DNA from 4 places in the Streptosporangium sp. NPDC048886 genome. Region 1 is predicted to be linked to each of the others. Evidence: riboswitches for the same ligand, from Rfam matches in the RefSeq annotation. Region 1 holds a riboswitch; each other region holds the start of a gene.

Region 1 (4,959 bases):
TCGCTGAAGCTCTTCACCGTGTCGAAGGAGGTCTTGATGGCCGGGTTGCTCTCGATGACGAGCTGGTTGCCCTTGTCGAAGTAGGAGACGTTGCCGTTCTTCGGCGCCTCCTGCGACAGGATCACGTTGTAGAGGGTGTTCGGGCCGTCGAGGAACTTGGGGTCGCCCTTGCCGGGGTTGGCGGCCTGGAACTTCTTGCCGACCTCCATGAAGGCGTTCCAGTCCGGCCAGAGCTTGCCGACCTCCTCGCGGTCGGTGGGCAGCCCGGCCTTCTTGAACAGGTCCGTGCGGTAGCACATGGTCATGCCGCCGATGTCGGTGCCGAGGGCGAACAGCTTGTTGTCGGCGTTGATGCCGTTGTCCCACTTCGCCGCGGGGAAGTCGGCCTTGCGGCTGTCCAGCCCGTACTCGGCCAGGTCGGTGAAGAACTGCGGGCGGGCCTTCATGAGGCCCATGGCGCCCTCGTCCAGGGCGATGATGTCGGCCGCGCCGCTGCCGGCCTGCAGGCGCTGGAGCAGCTGGGGCAGGTAGACGTCCTCGAAGCGGTCCGTCAGGTTCTGGTACTTGACCTGGATGTTCGGGTGCGCGGCGTTCCACGTCTCCACGGCCTTGTCGTAGCCGAAGTTCTCGCCGCCGCCGAAGGTGTGCACGGTGATGGTCACCGGCTCGGCGGCCGGCGCGGAGCTGCCGCCGCCGGCCGCGGGCTTGGCGGGCTCACTCGAACCGCAGGAAGTGATCGCCAGGGCGGTGGCCGCCATGACCGCGACCGCGGCGAGCTTGCCCTGCCGCTTGTTGTTCAACATTCCGGACCCCTCTCAGGTGGTCGCCCGAATCGGTGGGAGGTGACATCGCGGACCGGTCCCCGACAAACGCGGCCGGCGATGGGGTGTTTCCTCAATGCGTTTTGGGAGCGCTCCCACGAAGAGTGGACGATAGGCAACCGGGACGTCAATATGCCGAAACTCAACCGTTACATCTGGGCCGCTCAGGGGGGATGAACAGGCATGTAGTTCACAATCTCCCCAGATAGCTGTTTGGGAGCGCTCCCATCAAATGGTGACACGTCAGGACATTTCGTGCGGGAGGCCGCCTCGCCGGCGGGCGGGCGGTGTCCCACCGCGCGCTGAGATGATCAACGGTGGGGCCGGCCCGACGGGTCCTGGGCGCCGGCGGATCCGGTGGCTTCGGCGGGCCTCGCCGCCGGGGTGGGCGGACGCCGGAAGGGGCCCGGCTCGAATGAGCCGGGCCCCTTCCCGTGGCTGTGAACCCGTGGCCGTGGAACGGCCTGCGCGTCTGTCGTGTCAGCCGCTGTAGACCGGGTAGCCGTAGCCGACGACCTGGGACTTGGGCCGGACGCGCTGCTCGACCTTGCCGTTGCCGGTGTTGCCCTCGATCGTGCTGATCGTGCCGTCGCCGTTGTCCTTCTTCACGAAGCCGACGTGGTCGATCCCGCTGATGCGCTTGCCGCCGTTCCAGTCGAAGTAGACGACGGCGCCGGGCTTGGCGACGGTGCCCCAGTGCTTGTTGTCCTTGAACCACTGGGCGTGGGCGACGGTGTAGGCGTCCCAGCCCATGGTGGGCCGGATGCCGGCCTGCTCGCCGACCCAGGAGACGAACATCGCGCACCAGGGGGCGTTGGCGTAGGCCCGCACGTTGCCGCCGTCACGGGCGACGGTCTCCTTGGCGCGGACGGAGGAGACGTACCAGGACTGGAACTTCGTCCCGCCGCCCTGGGCGTTCTCCGAGACGCCGACCTGCTTGGCGGCGATGTGCAGGACCTGCGCGGCGGTGACCTTCGGCAGGCGCTCGGCCTGGACCTGGAGGGGAGTCCTGGAGGTCTTGGCGGTCTTGGAGGCCTCGACCGGAGGGGCGGCGACGGGGGCCTGCCCGGGGGTGTCCGCCAGGGCGGCGGGGACTGCTACGACGGTGCCGCCCAGGGCGATGGAGGCGCCCAGAACGATGCGGGCCAGGTGACGGGTCTTGGGGGTGAGGCGGTTCTTGGCCATGCGGGGGTGTAACTCCTTGCTTCGCTTCTCATGCCGCCTACCGGGTTAGCTGACGGGTTCGGGCTGGGAAGTGCCCTACGGCGCGCGGAGGCGCCGATTCACCCCAAGAACGTGGTTCCCCGGTTCCGCGAGATTCGCGGATTCGGCGGCCGTGCTCACCGGCGGAGTGATCCGTTCCGATGGAGCACGGTCGGGCAATGTGATGGCAACGTGTAGGCCTCGGTTGACCTAGGCGTTCACCAGGAATGAGTAGAAGCTACGTGAACCGGACAAACGATTACAAGTGCGGCACATTGCCTTGACTTGGGAATACGCCCGATCCGGGGGGGAAGACTTGGTCATCCTCAAGATCGACCAGCCCGCGCCCGCCGGCCGGCGCGGAGCGGGAAACGCCTGTGTGACAGGCGTTCGCGGGCGGCGGCGCCGCCGGCGGGCCGCCGTGCCGTCCCCGCTCCGCCCCAGGGCTCCACCATCATCGTAGATCTTTTAAAAGAGGGCCGCTTTACCTGCGAAAACACCCTTTTTGATCATTATTTCGGGCCGGCCCAGGCGTGGATCAGCGGCATCAGCACCCGGTCGACCGTCTCCTCGACGAAGCCCTCGTCCAGCGGCTTGCCGGTGATGAGCAGCCGGTGCCAGACCAGGGCCTCGGTGACCGTCCTTATCTCGCCGGGATCGACCGGCCCCGGCAGCTCGCCCCGCTCGCGGGCGCGGTCGAGCAGCGGGGTGGTGCCGGTGATGTCGGGCCGCGGCACGTGCTCGCGCAGGGCGGCCGCCAGGGCGGGGGTGGTGAGCAGGGCGGGCACCAGCCCGAAGACCAGGCTGTGCTGCTGCTCCAGGATCCGGCAGAACCCGGCCACCACCGCCACGAGGTCACCGCGCATCGACCCGGTGTCGGGCGGCGGCGCGACGTCGATCTCCAGATGGTTGCGGACCAGGTCCACCACCAGGGCCTCCTTGCCCGGCCAGCGGCGGTAGATCGTGGCCTTGCTCGCGCTGGCCCGCCTGGCGATCTGGTCGACGGACATGCGGTCGAACCCGACTTCGGAGAGCAGTTCCACGGTCGCGTCGAGAATCGCCCGCTCTCGCCTGGGGTCGAGACGCAAGGTGCCTCCGGTGGGTCACGAGTGCTGTGTGATCGCCTTGAATCGTACGCCCGTGAGCTCCTCCGACGTCTCCCACAGTCGCCGGGCCACACTTTCGTCCAGCGCCTTGGGCGAGGGGGTCAGCGGTCGCGGGCCGGGGCCGACGAACAGGCCCCCGGCCACCTCGGGAGAGGTGGCGGCGTAAAGGGAGGGGACCGCACCCTTGTCCGGAGACTGGATCGCCAGCCGCATGAGAGTGTTGACCGGCCTGGTGAGCACGCCCAGCTTCATGATGCCGGTGGCCGTCGCGCCGGGGTGCGCGGCCACGCTGAGCAACCGTCCCCCCGCCCGGCGCTGCAGCTCCAGCGTGAACATCAGGTTGGCCAGCTTCGACCTGCCGTAGGCCGTGAAGCGCCCGTAGTGGCGTTCGAGCCCCAGGTCGTCGAAGTCGATCCGGCCCAGGCTGTGCGCGTCGCTGGAGACCGTGACGACCCGGGCGCCGGGCCGGGCCAGCAGGTGCGGCAGCAGCAGCCCGGTCAGGGCGAAGTGTCCCAGGTGATTGGTGCCGAACTGCATCTCGAAGCCGTCGGCGGTGGTCTGCCGGGGGATCATGCCGACCCCCGCGTTGTTGACCAGTATGTCGAGGGGCCCGTCGAAGGCGGCGGCGAAGTCCCGCACCGAGCCCAGGTCGGCCAGGTCCAGCCGGCTCAGCTCGACCCGCGCGCCCGGCGCCTGCGACCGGACCGTCTCCGCCGCGGCCTCGCCCCGGGTGAGGTCGCGGACGGTCATGACGACCCGGGCGCCGTGCCTGGCCAGTTGCGCCGCGGTCGGCAGCCCGATGCCGCCGCCGGCCCCGGTGACCACGGCGGTGGAGCCGGTCAGGTCGGGGATGTCGTCGGGAGTCCACATGTTCGCTCCTCTGGGGTGCGGCTGAGTGTACGAAACGGTTCCGTACACCACGGTAGATCTGTCTCCGCGGAGTGCGCAAGTGGGCATATTCAGGTGTTCACCCGCAGTTCCCGGCCATGTAAGACATCCGGGTTAGGTTGAGGCCGTCGTGAACGGGTCATCGCCCGGCGTGGAGCACGGTCGAGACCACGCGCGGGAGCAGGGTTCGGCCATAGCCTGGGTGGAGTCCCCGCTGCAGATGCTCTGCGCCGTGGAGGCCCACCACGCCGGGCTGCTCGGCGCCCGTGCCCGGGTGGTGCCCCGCGCCGGGCTGCGACCGCTCGTCCTCACCCGCCGCGAGATCTCCCGGCTCGGCCCTCCCGACGGGCTGGAGCTGGCCGCCCCCGGGCCCGAGATGCCCAGGCCCCGCCGGGGCACCACATGGGCGGTCGGCGACGCGTTCTCCGGCAGGGTGCAGGCCGGCTGGCTGACCGCCCTGCCGGGACGCATCGTGATCGTCGACGACGGCCTGGCCACCATCAGGCTCCTGGAGCTGCTCGCCGGGCGGATCTGGACGCCGCTGCTGCGGGCCCGCGCCACCGCCGGCCCGCTCAGGGCCGGGCTCAGGAGCGCGCTGGGGACGGCGGCCGGCCTGCGGCTGCGCGCCGCGGCCCGGTCCGGCCGGCTGTCGATCTTCACGGCGCTGCCCGTCCCCGCCGAGCTGGCGCGGGCCGTACGGGACAGGGGGGCCGAGCTGGTCACCCACGACTTCGCCTGGCTCCGGTCACAGCCCCTGCGCAGGCCGCGCCCCGAGGAGCGCACCGTCGTGCTCGGCACCTCGCTGGTCCGCAACGGCCTGATCCACCGTGACCGTTACTTCACCTGGCTGGCCGGGCTCGGCTCGTCCGGGCCGGTGGCCTACTTCCCGCACCGCAGGGAGGACCCCCACGATCTCGCCCGGGTCGGGGAGCAGCCCGGGA
Region 2 (4,959 bases), on a different contig from region 1:
GACCGCGAGGCCACCCGCCGCCCCGCCGCGAAACCCCTGCTGAAGAGGGCTGCGGACAAGGATGAACGGGATCGTCGCGGAGCCGGAGACCGTCACCGCAAGGTCGGCCGCGGAATGTCCGTGGTGATGAGAACAGCCGGTTGGAGAGCCGTCCGCTTCACCGGGCGGGCGGCCCGCGGCGCAACGCCATCGTACGGAACAAGGCGGGGCTTCATCGCTTTCTTACCAAGAGTACGTCCGCCTCTGGCATGCGGGACATAGTCGTACCCCGTATAACCACCAAACGCGATCGGGTGCGCCAACAACCCCGGCAACACCATGGGGCCCGGCCGCGGATCGGCAAGAAGGTCTTCGCGGGCCGGCCCGAAGGCCCGGAGATGGCGGAGAAGGCGAAGGAGAGAATCCAGTAGAGCGCCGCGGAGACGGAGCGGCGGCGATGCCGGCGGCCGGGCGCGCCCGCCATTCGGCCACCGGCACGGGAACTCCCGGCGGCAAGTGCCCGCCATTGGTCCTCCATAGGACCATAGGGGCCGCGGGCGGCGGCGACGCCGATCGGCTGCGTTTGTCGGCGCCGGCGCGCGAGGGGGCGGCCATAACCTTCCCCCCGGCGACGCGTATGGGTTTGCGCTTCCATGGCGGCGCGGCGGAACGCCGTTACGGGGCCGGTTTTCTCATCCACGCATGAAATCGGGGCCGGCGGTTCAACCGCCGGCCCCGATATTCACGGAACTACTTGGTCTTGACGACGACCGTCTTGGCCACCTTGTCGTGCAGGGCCTGCTGCAGGGGCTTGTCCCACAGCGGCCAGAGCACGTCCACCAGCACGAAAACGCCCACCACCAGATTCACCAGCAGGGAGAGGAAACCCAGCAGGGCGGAGAGGCCGTTGACGATGTAGCTGCCGAACAGCACGAGAGCCCGCTTGAGCGCGCTGCCCATGTCGATGTTGCTGACCAGCTGGCCGCCCACCGGGACGACCTTGATGCCGATGATCTGCTTGCCGAGGGTGGTGCCGTTGCGCCCCAGCATGAAGACCTCGTAGCCGATGAGGGCCACGCCGACGATGAGCGTGTTCACCATCGACTGGAGGAAGATGTTGCCGGTCACCTCGTAGGTGGCCGGGTCGAACGACACCCTGAACGGCAGCGAGGCCACGAACCCGACGATGCCGGCGGGGATGCCCACGATCAGGAGGTCGAGGATGCGGGCCACCAGACGCTGCCACCACTCCGCGAGCGGGGCGGGGGCGCCGGGAGGCGTCGCGCCCTGCGGCGCGTATCCCTGGCCGTAGGCGGGAGCCTGCTGGCCGTATCCCTGCTGCTGCCCGTAGGCGGGCTGCTGGCCGTACGCCTGCTGCTGGCCGTACGCCTGCTGCTGCCCGTAGCCCTGCTGGGCGTCCTGCTGGCCGTAGGCGGGAGCCTGCTGGCCGTATCCCTGCTGCTGCCCGTAGGCGGGCTGCTGGCCGTAGCCCTGCTGCTGCCCGTAGTCCGGCTGGGCGGGCTGCTGGCCATAGGACTGCTGCTGCCCGTAGGACTGCTCCTGGGCGGGCTGACCGTAGGCGCCGGTCCCCGGCTGCTGACCGTAGCCCTGCTGGCCGTAGGACTGCTCCTGGGTGGGCTGGCCGTAGGCGCCGGTCCCCGGCTGCTGCCCGTAAGCAGGCTGCCCGTAGGCGCCGGTCCCCGGCTGCTGGCCGTAGCCCTGCTGCTGCCCGTAGTCCGGCTGGGCGGGCTGCTGGCCATAGGACTGCTGCTGCCCGTAGGCGGGCTGCTGGCCGTAGCCCTGCTGCTGGCCGTAGTCCGGCTGGGCGGGCTGCTGGCCGTAGGCGGGCTGCTGGCCATAGGCGCCGGTCCCCGGCTGCTGACCGTAACCCTGCTGCTGGCCGTAGCCCTGCTGCTGACCGTAACCGGGCTGGGTCTGCCCCGGGCCGGTGTGCGGCTGTGAGGCATCCGATCGATATCCCACAATTGTCACGTCGGGATCATGTTCGCCAGGGGCTCGACCCGCATTGTGCTGTCCGTACTCCGGCTGTCCCGACGGTGTGCGATCGCGGTCGGGATCATCCTGATACGGCGGCTGTCCGGTGCTCACCGCGTCACCTCACTACTTCGACGGCGCATGTGGCCATATGTGAGGCTCACATGCTTGCTGCAGCACAAGGTATCGAGATAGGTATCAACAGTCATCTTTCTGATCAGTAACCGTCAAGGTCACGTCAGCCCTGATCGCGCGCCAGATGGAGCAGCATCCGGGTGTTTCCCAAGGTGTTCGGCTTGACGTGCTCAAGATCGAGGAACTCGGCGACACCCTCGTCATATGAGGCGAGAAGTTCGGCGTAGACCTCCGGGGAGACGGGCGTGCCCTGAATCTCGCGGAATCCGTGCCGGGCGAAGAACTCGACCTCGAAGGTGAGGCAGAAGACCCTGCGGAGTCCGAGCCCGCCGGCGGTGCGGATCAGCTCGGAGACGATCTTGTGACCGATGCCCAGCCCCCGGCAGGCGGGGTCGACGGCGACGGTGCGGATCTCGGCGAGGTCCTCCCATAGGACGTGGAGCGCCCCGCAGCCCACGACCGCGCCGGCCCGCTCGGCCACCCAGAATTCCTGGATGTCCTCGTACAGGGTGACCGTGGCCTTCTCCAGGAGGCGCGGGCCGGCTCCTCCGTAGGTGTCGACGAGCCGCCGGATGGCACGCACGTCCGGCGTGCGGGCACGCCGTACCGTGACCGCGGCCGCGTCCGGAGCGGCCTCCGGCCGGCTCAGCGGCCCCTGCCCCGCGTCCACGCCCGCGACGTCGGTCTCCGGCCGCCGCCCCGCGGTCCCGGCGCCGTCCGCGGCCGGGGTGGAGGAATGCTGCGCAACCTGCTCCATGACCGATCAGCGTACGTCCTCGGCGCGCTCGAATTACGGCTCACCCTTAACTCGTGACCCGCAGCCACCAGATGACCCACGGTAGTCGATTCATGACGCTGGGCTGAAGGCGCGAACAGCGGAGCGGAACCCGCCTTTCACATGGTCATGGAGCTGCGGAGACCTCCGGCCGAGACGCCGCGGGGCCTCATAGAACCAGCTTGGAGCGCATGTCGATCATGAAGTCGCGTGATCTTCTCGTGACATTTCAGTTGTGAAAGCTCTACCGAGTTTGTAGTTCTGGTTGAGCATGAACCTCCAATTGCACTAATGTCCGTGCTCGATGTCAGCGATGTTAAAGCGCTGAACCGCCGAATCCCCGGACCCGGGGAACCGGGGACCCACCCTTTAGTCCCCCGGGGTGAATCCGAGGTGGCACCAGCACCCTCGGTAGGGCTGCCTCCGGCCCGAACCCGTCAGCTAACCCGGTAGGCGGCCGAGAGAGGAGCCTGTTGGTGAAGCGCACGCGTGACCGTGGGAGAGAGCGCGCGGGCAGACATGCCCGCCGTCGAGAACACGCCTCACGTGGACTCACCCGCCGCATGACGGTCATCGGACTGGCGTTCGCCTCCCTGACCCTCGGCACCCCTCTGGTCTCGGCCACCGCCGACCCGCAGCCCGGTCTCCAGGAGCTCGCCAAACAGGTCGAGAAGCTGCACACCGAGATCGAAACGCTCACCGAGCAGTACAACGGCGGGCGGGTCAAGCTCAAGCAGGCGCAGCGCGCCGCCGCGAGCGCCAAGAAGACCCTCGCCGTCAGCGAGTCCCAGCTGGCGGCCCGGCGCACCAAGGCCAGCCTCCTGGCGCAGAGCAACTACATGTCGGGGGGCCTGGGCTCGACCCTCGCCTTCACCCAGTCGTCCGACCCCGACACCTTCCTCGACCTGGCGACCACGAGCTACGCCCTCCAGCAGCAGCAGAACGAGGAGGTCGCCCAGGTCGCCCAGGCGATCAAGGCCGCCGAGCGGGCGCAGGCCGGCGCCAAGGCCCGCACCGCCGAGGTCAAGGACCTCCTGTCCGACATCGGCGCCAAGCGCACCAAGATCGAGCGGCTCGTCACCAGGGTCGAGAGCGACCTGTTCAGCGAGGTGCGCAGCCGGGCCAAGACCACCCGGGGCAGCCGGGTCAAGATCAGCGTGCCGGTCGTCGGCAGCGGCAAGGCCGCCGAAGCCGCCCGCTGGGCGCTCAGTCAGCAGCTCAAGCCGTATGTCTGGGGCGCCGAGGGACCCAACTCCTTCGACTGCTCCGGCCTGGTCATGTGGGCCTACCAGAAGGTCGGCATCAGCCTGCCGCACTACACCGGCGACCAGTGGACCGCGGGCACCCACATCTCCAGAGAGCAGCTCCGCCCGGGCGACCTGGTCTTCTTCTACAGCGACCTGCACCACGTCGGGATCTACATCGGCGCCGGCCTGATGGTCCACGCCCCCCAGACCGGTGACGTCATCCACATCGCCTCGATCGACAACCGGCCCTTCGCCGGAGGCGTCCGGGTCGCGGACTGAGCCGCCGGGCCTGAGGCCGCCGCCGGGGTCCCTGGGATCCCGGCCGAGGCCGGAGCCCTGATCGAGGCCGGAGCCGTGATCCCCGGCCGAGATCGCGGGCCGGGCGGCGGCGGGCCCGCGCTTCCCTGCCGAGGTCACGGGCCGGGCGGCGGGCCGGCCCTCCGCAGGAGCTAGATCAGACGGCGGCGGGCGGCCCAGGCCACGGCCTCGATCGCCGTGGCGACACCGATGCGGTCGCAGATCCCACGGAGTCTGCGCCGGACGGTCCGGCCACTGATGTCGAGACGACGCCCCACCCGGTCCACGGTGACGCCCTTGGCAAGTTCTGCCAGGAGCACGAGATCTTCGTCACTTAGACCGATCTCGCCCATGCCCAGGAGGCTTTCGCCGCGACGGGAATCCACTTCGGGATATGCCATCTAGAGTCGCTCCCCCCGCACTGAACTCAGGCGTGAGTATGTTGGAATCAAGGCCGCCCGTCAGGAACGGTAAACGCCTTGTTCAAAGGTCGTCAAGCTCCGATCTCCATAGGGGCGACGGACGCTATTG
Region 3 (4,959 bases), on a different contig from region 1:
GTCGATCACGATTTCCCGCACACCGGTGACGCGCTGGATGTCGAGGATGGTGTCGGCGTCGCAGGCCGACAACGAGTGGTTGCCACGGTGCCGTGCGTAGGTGCTCGCCGAGGTGTATCCGAGCAGCACCCGGTCACCCGCCTGCGTCGTGCCGAGCACGACGGAGCGGTCCGGTCGCACGGCAACCAGGAGTCCCCATTCGGCAAGCGCCGCCAGCAGCCGGTGCGGGCCGCCGTGCTGCGCGAGCACATCGCCGAGAGCGGGGTTCCCGATGCTCATATGAGGAACGATAGGTAGGGGACCACGGCTTATGAGGGTAATCGTGAACTTTTCTCTGGAGCAATACCAAGTTGAATTTTCCGCGCATGGATGCTTCGGGGGTGGGTACCCCAGATGACCGTCTCGGATCGCGGGACACTCGTGAACGCGTTCACAAGCGCCGATAGAATACGTGAGGTCCGTGCAGCAGCCGCCACGTCTCTAAGGATCTAGCCTGTGAACAAGCCCGTCGTACTGGTCGCAGAGGAACTCTCCGAGGCCGGTCTCGCGGTCCTGGGCGCGGACTTCGAAGTCCGCCACACCGACGGCGCCGACCGCGCCCAGTTCCTGCCCGCCCTCGCCGACGTGGACGCGCTCATCGTGCGCAGCGCCACGCAGGTCGACGCCGAGGCCATCGCGGCCGCCCCCAAGCTCCGGGTCGTCGCCCGGGCCGGCGTCGGCCTGGACAACGTGGACGTGGAGGCCGCCACCAAGGCCGGCGTCATGGTCGTCAACGCGCCCACCTCCAACATCACCAGCGCCGCCGAGCACACCGTCGCGCTGATCCTCGCCTCCGCCCGCAACGTCGCCCAGGCGCACCTGGCGCTCAAGGGCGGCGAGTGGAAGCGCTCGAAGTACACCGGTGTGGAGCTCGACGAGAAGGTCGTCGCCATCCTGGGCCTCGGCAAGATCGGTCAGCTCGTCGCCCAGCGCCTGCAGCCGTTCGGCGTCGAGCTGATCGCCTACGACCCCTACCTGCAGCCGGCCCGCGCCGCGCAGATGGGCGTCCGCCTGGTCTCGCTGGAGGAGGCCCTGCGCGAGGCCGACTTCATCACCGTGCACCTGCCCAAGTCCAAGGAGACCATCGGGCTCATCGGTGACAAGGAGCTCCACACGGTCAAGCCGTCGGTGCGCCTGATCAACGTCGCCCGCGGCGGCATCATCGACGAGAACGCGCTCTACTCGGCGATCAAGGAAGGCCGCGTCGCCGGCGCCGGCATCGACGTCTTCCCCAAGGAGCCGGTCACCGACAGCCCGCTGTTCGAGCTGGACCAGGTCGTCGTCACCCCGCATCTGGGCGCCTCCACCCACGAGGCCCAGGAGAAGGCCGGCACCCAGGTCGCGCGCAGCGTGAAGCTCGCCCTCGCCGGGGAGTTCGTGCCGGACGCGGTCAACGTCCAGGGCGGCGTCGTCGCCGAGGACGTCAAGCCGGGCCTGCCGCTGGCCGAGAAGCTCGGCCGGGTCTTCACCGCCCTCGCGGGCGAGGTCGCCACCAGGCTCGACGTCGAGGTCCGCGGTGAGATCGCCGCCCAGGACGTCCGCGTGCTGGAGCTGGCGGCGCTCAAGGGCATCTTCACCGACGTGGTCGAAGACTCGGTCACCTACGTCAACGCCCCGCTCCTGGCCAAGGACCGCGGCGTGACCGTCGAACTGGTCACCAGCTCCGAGAGCCCCGACTGGCGCAACGTCGTCACCGTCCGCGGCGTGCTGGCCGACGGCCGGACGGTCTCGGTCTCGGGCACCCTGTCGGGCCCGCGCCAGATCACCAAGATCGTCGAGGTCAACGGCTACCAGATGGAGATCGAGCCGACCGACCACCTGTCGTTCTTCACCTACACCGACCGCCCCGGCATCGTCGGCGTCGTCGGCCGCATCCTCGGCGACCACAGCATCAACATCGCCTCGATGCAGGTGGCCCGGGACGCGAAGGGCGGCAAGGCCCTCATCGCGCTGACCGTCGACTCCGCCATCCCGGCCGACGTGCTCGACGTGATCGGCGCCGAGATCGGCGCCGACAGCGGCCGCTCGGTCGACCTGGCCGACTAGCGCGCACGGCGACGGCTGCCGTCCCCGGGAAGCCGGGGGCGGCAGCCGTTGTGTGTCTCAGCATGTGAGAAGTGTGTACGGAGTGCGGGACGCTGTCCGTACGGGCGGGTAACCTGGCAGGAAATGCGCCAGGTTCTCGCACTCATTACCTGCCGCGGCGGGGCCTGACAGGGCAGGCCGGCAGCCCGCCGCGGTGTGGTGGCGCACGCCGGCCCCGCGCCGCCGGTCCGCGATCCGGACCCGCGGCACTCAGGCCCGGTCCGATCCGTGACCGGAGTCCGGACCATCTCTCCCTGCCCGCATGCGACCGAGATGAGAATCGCCATGTACGACATGTATCCCTGGAACCGTCCCGAAGACGCCGAAGACGAGGCCGCCGACGCGCTCCAGACCGCCCTGGACCGCCGCGACAACGGGGGCGCTCCCACCCGCTAGCCGGGTAGGGCTCTCATCCGACCTGCGGGGCGCCGGTCCGGGTGACCGGCGCCCTCCGGGGATCAGGGGGTGGCCTGGAGCATCGTGGGGGCGGGCTGGGCCGCGAGCTTGGCCTGTTCGGCGGCGAGCTTGACGCCCGTGCGGTCGGGACGGACGCCGCCGACGAACGTGCTGCGACGCCAGGAGTTGAGCTTCTCCTCCTTGACCACGTCGCCGGTCTGCGGGGCGTGGACCATGTAACCCGGCTTGGTGATCATGCCGACGTGCCCGAGGTTGTGGAAGAAGACGAGGTCACCGGGCTTGAGGTTCTTCCAGGAGACCTTCTTGGAGAACGCCGCGTACTGGGCGGCGGCCACGCGGGGCAGCTTGATCCCGGCGGCGCCGTAGGCGCGGAGCATCAGGCCGGAGCAGTCGAAGCCGCCGTTGCCGGTGCCGCCCCAGACGTAGGGCGTGCCGCGCTTGGACATGGCCCACTTCACGGCCTGCTTCCAGGCGGGCACGGGGGCCTTCTTGGTGATGATCTCCTTGAGCTTGGGCCCGGTCAGCGGCGCGGTGGCGGTGATGGGCGCGGGGGCGTCAGCCTTGGGAGAGTCGGCCTTGGGGGAGTCGGCCAGCGCGAGGGACGGGGTCGCGAGCACGGCGGCGCCGGCGACGAACAGGGACAGGACGCGGGGGTGAATCTTGCCGGACAGGATGCTTCCTTCCATAGGGCCGGCCGGGTTAGCTGTCGGGCTCGGGCGTGGAGGCCGCCCTACGGCGCGCGAAGCGCTGATTCGCCCCAAGGGACCCGTGAAGGCGGCTCAGGACATGGCTCCGCCATGCGAAGCGCGGAGTCCTGGGCGGCCGTGGGTCCCGGAAGTGGTTCCCCGGCTCCGCGCAGGCCGAAAGGGGGGACGGCCCGGCGGATTAGGCATCGGTTCGAATGCAGAGGACCATAACGAAACTTAACGAAAGGGTCAATACGTCGCAAAAGCGGACAAAGGGATCATAGCGGCCGGGACGGCTGTGGATCATGAGTCCCGTACGCGCGAAAATGTCCGATGGGTGAGATCGGTGTTCGATTACCGAGACGGACCGGTAAGGTGCCTGCATGGATTCGCGCAACATTCGTCTGGCAGTCATCCCCGGGGACGGGATCGGAGTCGAGGTCGTCACCGAGGGCCTGAAGGTGCTCGAAGCGGTCGGCACGAAGGTGGAGACCGTCACCTACGATCTCGGCGCCAAGCGCTACCACCGGACCGGTGAGACCCTTACCGACGCGGTCCTGGACGAGCTGCGCGGATACGACGCGATCCTGCTCGGCGCGATCGGCGACCCCAGCGTGCCGCCGGGCATCCTGGAGCGCGACCTGCTGCTCAGGCTCCGCTTCGAGCTCGACCACTACGTCAACCTCCGCCCGGTCAAGCTCTTCCCCGGCGTCGAGACCCCGCTGGGCAAGGCCCGCCCCGAAGACATCGACATGGTCGTCGTCCGTGAGGGCACCGAGAGCCTCTACGCGGGCGCGGGCGGCGTGCTGCGCCGCGGCACCCCGCACGAGGTCGCCACCCAGGAGTCGCTGAACACCGCCTTCGGCGTCGAGCGCGTCGTCCGCTACGCCTTCGACAAGGCGCTCGGCCGTCCCCGCAAGAAGCTGACGCTGGTCCACAAGACCAACGTGCTCACCTACGCCGGTGACCTCTGGGCCCGCACGTTCGACCGGGTCGGTCTGGAATACCCCGACGTCCAGACCGACTACTGCCACGTCGACGCGGCCTCGATGTTCTTCGTCACCCAGCCGGAGCGGTTCGACGTGATCGTCACCGACAACCTCTTCGGCGACATCATCACCGACATCGGCGCCGCCGTCGCCGGCGGCATCGGCCTGGCGGCCAGCGGCAACATCAACCCCGACCGGACCGCGCCGAGCATGTTCGAGCCGGTCCACGGCAGCGCCCCCGACATCGCGGGTCAGGGCAAGGCCGACCCGACCGCCACGATCCTGTCGGTCGCCATGCTCCTGGACCACCTCGGACTGGCCGACGAGGCCGCCAAGGTCGAGCAGGCCGTCGCCGACGACCTGGTCGAGCGGCTTACCGGCTGGACCGGCCGGACCACTCACGAGATCGGTGACGACATCACCGCCCGAGTAGCCGGCTGACAGAGCCGCCTCCCCCACTCAGACGCGTCTGGCGGCTCACTGGAGCCGCCAGGCGCGTCTTCGTTTATCCCTGCAGTGCCGGTTTTCGACATAGATGCAGTAGTTTCCCGTTACCTGAGTCCACCGCAGAATGGACCCAAGGGCAGACCGCCTCAAGAGAAGGATCTCCGCCATGACCACCGCTCAGAAGCTCAGCTTCGACGTGCAGCTCTCCGACCACGCTCGCACCGCAGCCGAGCGTGAGCAGGTACTGGCGAGCCCCGGGTTCGGGCAGACATTCACCGATCACATGATCTCGATCG
Region 4 (4,959 bases), on a different contig from region 1:
CGACCGGCACTGGCTCGGCCCCCAGTGGTATTTCGACGTGACCGGGCTGCTCCGGGAGTGCCGGCGAAGGAGGGCACAGTTGGACCAGGCATGGCCGTCCGCCGAGCTGGACTCGCTCCCGGTCGTCCCGGTGGGCCGCATCCCCGCCCAGCGGGTGGTGCTGACCTCGCTCCAGTGGGAGGTGCTGGTCGGCGCCGACTCGGCGGCGACCCCCTGCGACCTGGCGCGCAGGCTCGGCCGCCCGGCCTACTCGGTGCTGCTCGCCGTACGGCAGCTGGCCGCGGCCGGGCTGCTGCACATCCCGCAGGCCGGGTCCGCCGGACCCGCCGCGCCCGGCCCGCTGCCCCGGCGTCCGAAAGGCGGCGCGGGGCAGATCGGCGACCCCCCGGGCGCCCCGGCGGCGCCGTGCCCCCAGCCGACGGGCGTGGCGCGGCCGGCCGCGCCGCTCCCCCGGACGACGGGCGACCCCACCGACGTGAACCTGCTCATCCGGCTCAGAGACGCATTGGAGGCACTCACTTGACCCCCTCCCCGCCCCGCAGGACGGGACATCCACGCCGCAGGTGCTTGGCGAGCTTGATCCGATGCCTATAAGGCTGCGGACGCTGAAGCTGATCGGAAGGAGGACGCCCGTGGAAGCGCGTGACGAGGCGCGCCGGGAGGCGGCGCTGCTACGTGACGAGATACGCCGGGAGATGACGCTGCTGCGGGAGCGCATGACGGATGTGAACGGAAGCATCGCGTGCAGCGTGGACGGCCTGACGATAGCCAGCGACCTCGACGGCGACGTCGAGCAGATCGGCGCGCTGTCGTCGGCGATGCTGGCCCTCAGCCGCCGGATGACGGACATGGCCGGCAAGGGCGCCTTCGAGGAGACGTTGATCTCGGGCACCAACGGCTACGCGGCCTTCTACGCCGCGGGCCCGGAAATCGTCCTCACAGTTCTCGCCCGCCCGGGGACCAACCTCGGGCTGCTGCGACTGGAGGGCCGCAAGACGGCGGCGAACCTGGCCGCCATCACGTCCCGCATATCGATATCCCAGTGATCGGAGAAGACATGGGCAACATGGACATCTCTCTCAAGGAGATGATGGCGATCGACGGTGCCCTCGGCGCGGTGGTCGTGGACTACAACAGCGGCATGGCCCTCGGCGCCCTCGGCGGCTCCAAGGACCTGGACCTCCAGATCGCCGCGGCCGGCAACACCGAGGTCGTCAAGGCCAAGATGCGGACCATGGAGTCGCTGGGCCTCAAGGACGGCATCGAGGACATCCTCATCACGCTCAGCGGCCAGTACCACGTGATCCGCCCGGTCAGCGGCCGGGGCGGCAAGGGGCTCTTCCTCTATCTGGCGCTGGACCGCAGCCGGGCCAACCTGGCGCTCGCGCGGCACAGCATGCGCGGTATCGAGGAGAAGCTCGAAATCTGATCCTCCGGTACGGCTTGCGCCCCGGGAGGCGCGGGCCGTACCGGAGCTCAACGCTCGGCGGCGGAGGTGAGCTCGTCGATCGCGGCGACGAACTCGGGCCAGAGCGGGCGCGGCAGGTCGTGGCCCATGCCGGGAAAGGTGATCAGCCTGGCCCCGGGGACCGCCTCGGCCGTGGCGACCCCGCCGGGCAGCGGCACGAGCTGGTCGTCCTCGCCGTGCATCACGAGGGTGGGCACCGTGAGGTCCCTCAGCAGCGGCGCGCGGTCGCCGGAGGCGATGATCCCGGCGAGCTGCCTGGCCGTCCCCGCCGGGTCGTAGCAGCGGTCGTAGCTCAGCCCGGCCAGCCGGGCGATCCGCTCGCGGTCGAGCGGGTAGCCCGGCGAGCCGATGACCTCCCAGGTCAGCAGCGACTGCCGGATGGCCGCCTCGCGGTCGAGCGAGACCGGCGCCATGAGCGCCGCCATCGCGGCCTCGGTGGGCGGGGCGGCGTGCACGCTGGGGGTGGACATGATGGAGGTGAGGCTGCGCACCCGGCGCGGGGAGCGGATCGCCAGCGTCTGGGCGATCATGCCGCCCATCGAGGCGCCGACCACGTGGGCGGACTCCCATCCGAGCGCGTCGAGCAGCCCGGCGGCGTCGTCGGCCATGTCGCCCAGCAGGTAGGGGGGCCGCCCGTCGCCGCCGAAGGCGGGCACGGCGGCGCCGTGGAGATGGGTGGACTCCCCGGCGTCCCGGTTGTCGAAGCGGACCACGTGGTGCCCGCGGTCGGCGAGCAGTTCGCAGAGCCCCTCGTCCCAGTGGATGCGCTGGGCGCCGAGCCCCATGATCAGAAGGAGCGGGCGGTCTCCGGGCGTACCGAAGGTGTCGTAGGCGAGCTCGATGCCGTTCGCCCGGGCACGCCGGGTCACGACGCTCCCGCCGCACCGGTCACACCGGATGCCATGCTGGTCATGCCGGACAGAATGTCATTCTGTGGAAATGAGAGCAAGAGCGGACGCCCGGTGTGGGCGTCCGCTCCTGTCTTCGCGGGAGGCGAGCTTCTGCGGGGGCGAGTCTCGCGGGGGAGGCGAGCCTCGGGTTACTTGTTGACCACCTGCGGCGGGGTGGCCGGGTTGTTGTCGATCCGGCCCCAGGCGCCCTCGGAGAACGGCACGGGCCGGTTCTTCTTGCCCGGGCCGCTGCCCCACTTGGTGATGACGTAGTCGACCTTGATGTGGCCCATGCCACCGTTGCCGTCCACGCCGAGCGTGTCGGAGTTGAACGTGCCGCCGGTCAGGTCGGCGAAGGACTTGGCGTCGAGGTCGATCATGACACCGCTGCTGGAGGGCACGCCGGGGCCGCGGTCGCCGACGAAGAACTTGGCCTTCTTGCCCTTGTAGATGACGTAGCCCTCGGTCATCAGCGGCCAGCTCGGGCTGGCGATCATGCCCTTCTGCATCGGCTTGCCGCTCGCGGGCAGGCCGGTGTCCCCGGCGCGGCCGGAGGAGTCGTCCCAGAAGTAGGAGGCCTTGGTCGAGCCCTTCAGGAGGGCGACCTCGGAGCCGGAGCCGGAGCCGGGGGTGGAGGCGCCGGTGTCAGCCGCTGCGGGAAGAGCCGAGACGACGGCCGAGGAGGTCAGGACGCTCGCACCCAGGAGGGCGGCGGCCACGAAACGGTTCTTACGCATACCAAGGGAGAAACGCATGAGGAAAAAAGACTCTTTCGCGAGGGAACGGGGAGGCGCGTGCGCCGTAAAGAGGCGCAGGCGGATACGCGCTCACAGGACAGAAGAGGCGTAGCAAGCTGTGCAGGCGCTACGCGGAGCGCGGCGGGGGCCGCATTCGGACGCGGCGAGGAAGTCTTAGAGGGCCGGCACCAACGGGGTGGACGCCGGCGGCAGGAGGGCGTGGTGCCCCATGTGGTGATCTCCTCTCCATCTCGTCTACCGGGTTAGCTGACGGATTCGGGCGGTGGAGTTGCCCTACCGCCGCATGTTCGCGGCGGATTCACCCCAAGAAGTGGGTCCCCGGTTCCCGTGGCCTGACGGCCTCCGGAATTCGACGTCGGCCGGCCGCTCCTTCCATTGAAGGGCAGGTCGCCAACCGATCACGAATAGGACACTACCCCCCATTCGGGGGCAAAGCAAAACAAAACCCATGGAAACCCCAGAAGATCTACCTCAACGGCCAAGAAAAGGCCATTGGCCAAGCCTTGACCGTGCCCCCCGGGAACGCCGACCCCGTTGGAACTGTTAGGAGAGTTACTTAACGACTTATTGCTGATCATGCCGTTGAGCTGGGGAAACGCTCATTCTCCTGGCTGGGTGCGGCCCCTCGGCGGACAGGGCCGGGATCTCCCTCACTATGGCCGCGGCCGGCGTGCCGGCCCTTTGTCGACGGCGCTCATTACCTCCGCACACGCCCATGAGTCGAGGAAAACGCCTGTCAGCCGGGCCTACATCTGCTTTCCGGAAGATCCAGGAATGCCCGACTCCGCTCCGGGCAAAGCCGCGGTCATGACATCCAGCCGCCGTAGGACCGGAACGAGATCGGCACCGCCGACGCCGGCGACAGGCGGAGGACACCGGCCCCAGCCCGGTCAACGGCTCCCACACCCACCGTTCACGGGCTCCTCCCGGCCCCGGGCTCCCGGCGTCCCGGCGGATCCGGCGGGCGGCCCGGGTCCGCCGTCCGGGTGAGCACCGCCCGGGGCCCGCGGCCGCGGGCGATGCCGACAGTAGTGTGGGCCCGTGCTGATCGCCCTCGGTTGCGCGGTGCTCCTCACGGTCCTCTACACACTGGCGGTGTACGGCACGGCCGGGCCGGCGGCGATCGGAGCGGTCGCCGCCGCGCTGGCCGTCACCCTCGTGGCCGTGATACACGGCGGGAGTCTCCAGGACTCCGTCGGAGCGGGAGGGCTCACGGCGGGCGGCGCCGCGATGGCGTGGGCCATGGGGCGTTCCCACCGCCGCCGCAGGGCCGACCGTGCGGCGCTCGCCGCCTACCGGGCCGCCGCCGAGGCCGTGCCCCGGCTGGCCGCCATCACCGAACGCGACCGTCTCGCCGCCGAACTCCACGACGTGGCCGCCCACCGGCTCACCGGAATCGTGGTCGCCTCGGCCGCCGCCCTCCGTCTCGGCGACCCGGTCCGCGCCGCCGAGGCCGTCACCCATGCCGCCGACGCGGGCCGCCAGGCCGTGGCCGAACTCGACCGCCTCTGCGTCCTGGACCGCCGCGGCCACGCCCCCGCCCTCGGCGACATCGACACCCTCCTCATCGGCCGTCCCGGTGTGACCTACCACCGCGCGGTCGCCACCGCGCCGCCGGAACTCGCCGCGGTCGCCTTCCGCGTGGTCCGCGAGGCTCTGACGAACGCGATGCGCTACGCCACCGGCGCCGCCGTCCACGTCCGGGTGGAAGCCGTCCACGACACCTCGGCGGCACCGGCCGCCACCGGCTCGGTGCCCGCTCCGGCCACCGGCCCGGGGGTCACATCCGTCGTCGCCGGCCCTCCGGCGGCAGAGGCCGCCGCCGGCCCCGTCACGTCGGCCG

The links. Region 1 has a riboswitch for cyclic di-AMP ahead of ACZ6R6_RS40230 (CHAP domain-containing protein). Riboswitches for the same ligand answer to the same signal wherever they lie in the genome.
Region 2: linked by a shared signal. The riboswitch ahead of ACZ6R6_RS08020 (C40 family peptidase) and the one ahead of ACZ6R6_RS40230 (CHAP domain-containing protein) in region 1 are both predicted to bind cyclic di-AMP.
Region 3: linked by a shared signal. The riboswitch ahead of ACZ6R6_RS34275 (C40 family peptidase) and the one ahead of ACZ6R6_RS40230 (CHAP domain-containing protein) in region 1 are both predicted to bind cyclic di-AMP.
Region 4: linked by a shared signal. The riboswitch ahead of ACZ6R6_RS37775 (hypothetical protein) and the one ahead of ACZ6R6_RS40230 (CHAP domain-containing protein) in region 1 are both predicted to bind cyclic di-AMP.

The regions. Positions count from the first base shown of each region.
Region 1 covers NZ_JBVJHH010000047.1:2,874-7,832, reverse strand. Annotated here, with positions in the region: gene ACZ6R6_RS40235 (ABC transporter substrate-binding protein) at 1-803, opposite strand, end outside; gene ACZ6R6_RS40230 (CHAP domain-containing protein) at 1,302-2,006, opposite strand; cyclic di-AMP (ydaO/yuaA leader) riboswitch at 2,027-2,164, opposite strand; gene ACZ6R6_RS40225 (TetR/AcrR family transcriptional regulator) at 2,537-3,112, opposite strand; gene ACZ6R6_RS40220 (oxidoreductase) at 3,128-4,000, opposite strand; gene ACZ6R6_RS40215 (hypothetical protein) at 4,149-4,959, shown strand, end outside.
Region 2 covers NZ_JBVJHH010000005.1:184,389-189,347, forward strand. Annotated here, with positions in the region: gene ACZ6R6_RS08010 (RDD family protein) at 730-1,971, opposite strand; gene ACZ6R6_RS08015 (amino-acid N-acetyltransferase) at 2,213-2,866, opposite strand; cyclic di-AMP (ydaO/yuaA leader) riboswitch at 3,205-3,355, shown strand; gene ACZ6R6_RS08020 (C40 family peptidase) at 3,448-4,410, shown strand; gene ACZ6R6_RS08025 (LuxR C-terminal-related transcriptional regulator) at 4,581-4,781, opposite strand.
Region 3 covers NZ_JBVJHH010000034.1:39,191-44,149, forward strand. Annotated here, with positions in the region: gene ACZ6R6_RS34260 (hypothetical protein) at 1-279, opposite strand, end outside; gene serA (phosphoglycerate dehydrogenase) at 496-2,085, shown strand; gene ACZ6R6_RS34270 (hypothetical protein) at 2,398-2,520, shown strand; gene ACZ6R6_RS34275 (C40 family peptidase) at 2,583-3,227, opposite strand; cyclic di-AMP (ydaO/yuaA leader) riboswitch at 3,215-3,443, opposite strand; gene ACZ6R6_RS34280 (3-isopropylmalate dehydrogenase) at 3,611-4,657, shown strand; gene ACZ6R6_RS34285 (branched-chain amino acid aminotransferase) at 4,830-4,959, shown strand, end outside.
Region 4 covers NZ_JBVJHH010000040.1:78,257-83,215, reverse strand. Annotated here, with positions in the region: gene ACZ6R6_RS37795 (DUF4388 domain-containing protein) at 1-523, shown strand, start outside; gene ACZ6R6_RS37790 (roadblock/LC7 domain-containing protein) at 633-1,046, shown strand; gene ACZ6R6_RS37785 (hypothetical protein) at 1,058-1,429, shown strand; gene ACZ6R6_RS37780 (alpha/beta fold hydrolase) at 1,477-2,337, opposite strand; gene ACZ6R6_RS37775 (hypothetical protein) at 2,508-3,095, opposite strand; cyclic di-AMP (ydaO/yuaA leader) riboswitch at 3,333-3,481, opposite strand; gene ACZ6R6_RS37770 (ATP-binding protein) at 4,158-4,959, shown strand, end outside.